One region of the Pseudomonas sp. NPDC087697 genome, then DNA from elsewhere that is predicted to be linked to it. Evidence: riboswitches for the same ligand, from Rfam matches in the RefSeq annotation. Region 1 holds a riboswitch; each other region holds the start of a gene.
What was found. Region 1 has a riboswitch for cobalamin ahead of cobW (cobalamin biosynthesis protein CobW). Riboswitches for the same ligand answer to the same signal wherever they lie in the genome.
Positions count from the first base shown of each region.

Region 2: it holds a riboswitch for cobalamin, as region 1 does, so the genes downstream of both, ACIPIN_RS01730 (HoxN/HupN/NixA family nickel/cobalt transporter) here and cobW (cobalamin biosynthesis protein CobW) in region 1, are expected to answer to the same signal.
Region 3: it holds a riboswitch for cobalamin, as region 1 does, so the genes downstream of both, cobO (cob(I)yrinic acid a,c-diamide adenosyltransferase) here and cobW (cobalamin biosynthesis protein CobW) in region 1, are expected to answer to the same signal.

Region 1 covers NZ_JBIUVW010000010.1:145,312-147,552, forward strand. The annotation lists gene cobN (cobaltochelatase subunit CobN) at 1-130, opposite strand, end outside; gene cobW (cobalamin biosynthesis protein CobW) at 134-1,207, opposite strand; cobalamin riboswitch at 1,309-1,520, opposite strand; cobalamin riboswitch at 1,707-1,930, shown strand; gene ACIPIN_RS10535 (CbtB-domain containing protein) at 2,028-2,219, shown strand; gene ACIPIN_RS10540 (CbtA family protein) at 2,231-2,241, shown strand, end outside.
Region 2 covers NZ_JBIUVW010000001.1:399,735-401,975, forward strand. The annotation lists gene copC (copper homeostasis periplasmic binding protein CopC) at 1-17, shown strand, start outside; gene ACIPIN_RS01725 (TlpA disulfide reductase family protein) at 124-627, shown strand; cobalamin riboswitch at 711-853, shown strand; gene ACIPIN_RS01730 (HoxN/HupN/NixA family nickel/cobalt transporter) at 890-1,945, shown strand; partial or broken gene ACIPIN_RS01735 (lysis protein) at 2,115-2,216, opposite strand.
Region 3 covers NZ_JBIUVW010000012.1:127,736-129,976, forward strand. The annotation lists gene ACIPIN_RS11900 (cobyrinate a,c-diamide synthase) at 1-408, opposite strand, end outside; gene cobO (cob(I)yrinic acid a,c-diamide adenosyltransferase) at 419-1,030, opposite strand; cobalamin riboswitch at 1,111-1,348, opposite strand; gene ACIPIN_RS11910 (hypothetical protein) at 1,506-2,090, shown strand.

The DNA of each region.
Region 1 (2,241 bases):
CCGCTTCGGCGAGCAGCGCCAGACTGGAGTCGCCGCTGCACAGAATCACCAGCTCGGCAGGGGTTTGGCCAAGGTCGGCAATGTTGTCATCCGAGACGAAACCGCCGGGCTGGGTCCTGAGCAGGTGCATGGATTAAACGCTGAGCGCAGCGCGCAACTGCGCTTCGAGCAAGGCGGCGTCCAGTTGCTGGCCGATCAGCACCAAACGTGTGCTGCGCGCTTCGTCTGCGGCCCATTGACGGTCGAAGTGCTTGTCGAAACGCGTACCCACGCCCTGGATCAGCAAGCGCATCGGCTTATTCGGGATCGCGGCAAAACCCTTGACCCGCAGGATGCCGTGCTGGACCACCAATTGGGTCAGGGCATCGAGCAACAGGCTTTCGTCGGCTTGTGGCAGTTCGATGGAAATCGAATCGAAGGCGTCGTGATCATGGTCGTCATGATCGTGATCGTCGCCATCGTGGTGATGGTCGTGGTGACTGTGACGGCTGTCGATGTGTTCTTCAGAGCCGGCACCCAAGCCGATCAACACGTCCAGCGGCAGGCGACCGCTGCTGGCTTCGATGATTTTCACCGCTGGCGGCAGCTCTTCAGCGACTTCCAGACGCACTTTGGCCAGATCCGCCGGGCTGATCAGGTCGGCCTTGTTGAGGATCACCAGGTCGGCGCTGGCCAGTTGGTCGGCGAACAGCTCGTGCAGCGGCGATTCGTGGTCCAGGTTCGGGTCAAGTTTGCGCTGGGCGTCGACCTGATCCGGGAACGCCGCGAAAGTACCAGCGGCCACGGCCGGGCTGTCGACCACGGTGATCACCGCATCGACCGTGCAGGCGCTGCGGATTTCCGGCCACTGGAAGGCTTGGACCAGCGGTTTTGGCAGGGCCAGGCCAGAGGTTTCGATGAGGATGTGATCCAGGTCAGCGCGACGGGCGACCAGCTCACGCATGACCGGGAAGAACTCTTCCTGAACGGTGCAGCACAGGCAGCCGTTGGCCAGCTCATAAACGCGGCCGTTAGCTTCTTCTTCCGTGCAACCGATGGAACATTGCTTGAGGATTTCGCCGTCGATGCCCAGCTCGCCGAATTCGTTGACGATCACCGCGATGCGCCGGCCCTGGGCGTTATCGAGCATGTGTCGCAGCAAGGTAGTTTTGCCCGAACCGAGGAAGCCGGTAACGATGGTGACGGGAAGTTTGGCCAGTGTTTTCATCGGATGCCCTTTGGCAAGGTGGCGGGCATACGGGACGACAACCGGCAACGCGCACGCGCATGCCTGAAGAGTTCGCCACCGGATCACCCCGCCCGGTTGAAAGTGAGAATCTGTGTCGAGGCAGGTCTCCTGGCTGACGGCGTACCGGTCTTTCGACTGGCGATTTCTGCACCTTCCCGCACCTCTTGATAGAGCGTGCAGTGGCATGGCAGAAACAGAACCGTTCACAGTTGCGGGGGCAGCCGCGGCATTGACCGCGTTCCCTTCTTAGCTTCGGCGCACGCGCCAAAGAACCTCGAAAGCGCAAGGCTACGCATCGCATCGGGGCGGGTCAATGTTCACCTGAGTTCTGTGGCGGCTGTGATGACGCCATCGCGAGCAAGCTCGCTCCCACATTGGAATGCGGTCAACTGTGGGAGCGAGCTTGCTCGCGATAGAGGCGCCCCGATCTCGAGTTGAGAACGCCTGCCAATTGACGCCCCGCCCTCGCCCATGCTCTCCTACACGCCTTGTTACGGGTGCCCTTCACAGGGTGAAACGGGAAACCGGTGAATCATGTGCTTTACTCAAAAGCCATGTCAGTCCGGTGCTGCCCCCGCAACGGTAAGCGAGCGAAGGATCAGATCCACTGTGTCAGCACGACATGGGAAGGCGATTCTTGCAGGTTCGGCGAATGCCAGCCCCTCGTGAGCCCGGAGACCGGCCCGCAACACATCAATAACAAACCCGCGGTGGGCGGGCGCTGTTTTAGCCTCTGCGTGCCGGCTCGCGGGGTTTTCATGCGCTCGATTCACCCACTGACTGACCAGAGGGAAGCGCCATGTCGATCATCAGCAGCACTCGCCATACCACCGCCAGCACCACGTCCACCCTGAGCCAACGCCTTGTTGCCGCTATCGGCGCATCGATTCTGGGCGCTTGCCTTGTGTATTTCGCCGGTTTCTCGCACATCGACGCGGTGCACAACGCCGCCCACGATACCCGTCACAGCTCCGCCTTCCCGTGCCATTGAGACCTGCTGACATGATCAAGCG
Region 2 (2,241 bases), on a different contig from region 1:
TCAAGATCACTGAGTGATGATGTGGGGCGTCGGTGACACTCACCGACGCCTCGTCACCGTATTTCGACTATCGGAGACCGACTCAGCCTACTGTGCTGAGCCAATGAAACCGAGGGAAACCTGATGTCCGCAAAAAGACTACTGCCATTGTTCGCACTCTGTTGCAGCCTGGTTGGTCTGCCCGCATGGGCGATTGATGTAGGCGAGCACGCTCCGAACCTGACGGCAAAAACGTTGAATGGCGAAACGTTTGATTTGCAGAAACAGGCTGGCCAGGTGGTGATCGTGAATTTCTGGGCCTCCTGGTGCGAGCCGTGTCGTGAAGAAATGCCGGCCATGGAAACCTATTATCAGCAGCACAAAGGCGAAGGACTAAAGATCATTGCGATCAGCATGGATGAGCCGGAAGACGACGCTATGGTGCACAAAGTCATGGCCCATTACAGCTATCCTGCGGCGTTCCAGCGTGATGCCGACTTCCAGGGGTTTGGCCGAATCTGGCGCATGCCGATGACCTACGTCATCGACCGGCAAGGTGTGGTGCGCAAGGATGGCAGCGTGGGCGACCCAAAAATCGATCTGCCGTTGCTGGATCAGCTTGTGACTCCATTACTGACAGCGCATTAGCCGATGGGTAACTCAAGTTCTAGACCACAGGGTCGTCAGATCGAGCAATTAGGCATTATTTTACAAACATCATCTGCGCCTGCGTAGACTGCCCAGGCAGATGTTTCAATATGTTGCATAACGAGAAGCCGGTGTAATTCCGGCACGGTCGCGCCACTGTATCTGGATCGCAGGCTTTAAGCCGAATGAGTCCAGGAGTCAGACCTCGTTTTGTGCTCTTCTCAATCCAAATGGGGCGCGTGTTCCCTAAAGGTAATGTTCGATGATTCTTCGTCTCGCTCAGATTTTCAGCGACTCCAATAGCCAGGTACGAGCCAAGATTTTTGGCATCTATGGGGTATTGATCGGTATTAACGTTCTTGCTTGGGTCTGGGCGCTGGTGGCCTTTCACGATCACCCCGTTCTCCTTGGCACGGCTCTACTTGCCTACGGCTTTGGGCTCAGGCATGCGGTAGATGCTGACCATATTGCAGCTATCGACAACGTCACTCGCAAGCTGATGCAGGAAAAAAAACGTCCAGTCACCGTGGGGTTTTTCTTCTCCCTCGGTCACTCCGCTGTTGTTGTGCTCGCGTCCATTGGTGTCGCCCTTGCCACCTCAGCGATGAAAGCCAACTTTGAGAGCTATAGGGAGATGGGGGGCGTTATCAGCACCTCAGTTTCCGCCTTGTTCCTATTCCTCATCGCGCTGATGAACCTGATTATTTTGAGGTCGATTTACAAGGCATGGCGCCACGTCAGGCAGGGTGGTACCTATGTCGAGGACGACTTTGACCTGCTGCTGGCGGATCGTGGTTTTCTTGCGAGGATTTTCCGGCCATTGTTTCGCTTGATCACCCGAAGCTGGCACATGTTCCCCTTGGGCTTCCTGTTCGGATTGGGGTTCGATACTTCCACTGAAATCGCGCTGTTAGGAATCTCCGCCAGCCAGGCTTCCCAAGGATTGTCGCCATGGGCAATCATGGTTTTTCCGGTTCTTTTCAGCGCAGGCATGTCGCTGGTCGACACGCTGGACGGTCATCTGATGTTGGGAGCATACGGCTGGGCCTATATGAAGCCGATTCGCAAGATCTACTACAACATGACGATCACCCTGGTATCGGTTGTGGTCGCCGTGTTGATCGGAAGCATTGAGGCGCTAGGTCTGATCGCGAACAAGCTGGCCATGCAGGGCCCAGTATGGGATGTGGTAGGTAAACTCAACGACAACTTTGGCATGCTTGGCTACATGATCATCGGTATTTTTATCGCCAGTTGGGTCATTTCGGTGATGCTCTACCGCATAAAAGGGTTTGATGCGTTGGAAGTAAAGTGCTGAGATCAAGCAGTAAGTAATGCTCGGTCATTGGATAAAGTGGCGACCTAACTGGGTCGCCGGCAATTCCCGCTAATTTTCTCTGCACATGCGCAAACGACAGAGTGTCCGCTCCTGGCTGTTTTCTGCCTGCCACGAATGACTGGTTTGGGTCGATTGCGGTCATTCAGCCTCAGTGTGATACCTCCCTCACATACGCCTGGCACGCCGCCAGCGCAATCAGTCCCCGGTCGCCGTCGTCGGTGATGCCGATAATTCGTTGAGCATGCGCGGGGCAAGTCATGGGCGCGCTCCGCCAT
Region 3 (2,241 bases), on a different contig from region 1:
CGCCAGCCCCAACGCCAGCGCGCCGAAAGTCTGGGCCATGGCGGTGCCGTCGATCACGCCCAGCACCGGCACACCAAAATGCCGCGCCAGATCAGCGCTGGATGGTGTGCCATCGAACAAGCCCATCACGCCTTCGATCAAAATCAGGTCAGCCTCAGCCGCCGCTTCCCACAACAGCCGACGACTTTCCTGTTCGCCGACCATCCACATGTCCAACTGATAGACCGGCGCACCGCTGGCGCGTTCGAGAATCATCGGGTCAAGAAAGTCCGGGCCACACTTGAACACCCGAACCTTACGCCCCTGATTGCGATGCAAACGGGCCAGCGCGGCGGTAACGGTGGTCTTGCCCTGACCGGAAGCCGGTGCGGCAATCAATACCGCTGGGCAATAACGACTGCTATTCATATAAAGAGGCTCACAGCTCAACGCCTTTCTGCGCTTTGATACCGGCCTGAAATGCATGTTTGATCATGCCCATCTCGGTGACCGTGTCGGCCAACTCGATCATTTCCGGCTTGGCACCACGACCGGTGACGACCACGTGCTGCATCGGCGGACGCGCCTGCAAGTCGCTGAGCACCTGATCGAGGTCCAGATAGCCGTGTTTGAGCGCGATGTTCAGCTCATCGAGCACCACCAGGCCTACGCCTGAGTCACGCAGCAGTTCGCGGGAGACTTCCCACGCGGCCTCGGCGGCAGCGAGATCCCGCTGGCGATCCTGGGTTTCCCAGGTGAAACCTTCGCCCATCACATGGAAGCGCACTTGTTCAGGGAAGCGGCGGAAGAACAACTCCTCGCCGGTGCTGTTGCGCCCCTTGATGAACTGCACCACGCCGCACTGCATGCCGTGGCCCATCGCCCGGGCAAGCATACCGAACGCAGAACTGCTTTTGCCCTTGCCGTTGCCGGACAGAACCAGCAACAGACCGCATTCGTTCGGCGAATTGGCAATACGCTCATCGATCACGGCTTTCTTGCGCAGCATGCGCGCCAGATGGCGTTCGTCACGATCAGGGGAATCAGTCATGGGGGAGCTCTCCGTTGAGGCTGGATAACGGCGGGCAGGCATAGGAATAGACGGCAAGAAGCCTGGCATCGCCCACCGTGATGCCGCTGGATGGATCAGGCCGGTCTCCGGGCTCATGAGCGGCGGGATGGCCGAACTGCGCGCCTTCCCATATCGACCTTCGACACAGTGGCTCAAAGCGCAGTTTTTACTCATTTACCGTTGCGGGGGCAGCGCCGGGATCGTCGCCCGCTCTGTCAAAGAACGCGCCCTCACCGGCTTCCCTGTTTCACTCGGTTGACCACTGGGTCACAGAGCACCTGAAACAAGTCGCGAAGGTTAGAGGGTTGGGGGTGGAGCGTCAATTAAAGCCGGGGGCTCATCGATGGATAGAAACCGACCTCAATCAATAAACTGGCGCCAATCTTGTGCCACACTGAAAGCGGTGATATCAAAGAGCCACAACCTTACACTACAAGAACAAAGGGTGAGCAACATGCAAGGCATGATCATCGGTAACCCTAAGCTGGAATTCCTGCGCCCGGTACTGGAACGCTGGTTTGAGTGCATCGACCGTTACAACGCGGTACGCGGCGATAACGAAAGCCCCTACTGGTTTGACGAACGCGCCAACCTGAGCCTGCTTTCGGCAGCGGCGTGGATGGCAGAAATGGTCACCCTCGAACAGACTCCGACGAAAAAGCAGATCGAGGAAGGCGAGCGCAATAGCCGCGCCGATCTGTTTATCGCAAGTGGAGAAGAACGCGTCTATCTTCAGGCCACCCAACGCTGGCCGCGGGTCAACAACCTGAACCTCTCCCAGGCCCTGCTTGATGCGGCGAGCGATGCGAAAAAAATCAGCTACGCCAGTGACCTGAAACTCGGCTGCCTGTTCGTCGCACCACAGAAGGCCCAGCACAGTCCCACCCCGGAAGAGTTGCAGGACATGGTCGACGACCTGCAAAAGGAACACACCTGCGCCGTGGCCTGGTACTTCCCCTACGCGTACCGCAAATTGCACAACGAAGCCGGCAACTACCATCCGGGCATCGCACTATTGCTCAAAGAGGCACGCGGCTGATAACACGAGGAACAAAACGTCAAAAGATCGCAGCCTTCGGCAGCTCCTACGAGGTGTACATCATCCACTGTAGGAGCTGGCGTGTTGTGGTCGAATATTTTTGGACCATGATGTAGGAGCGTCGATTTAAGGAAGCATCATGGGATATCGG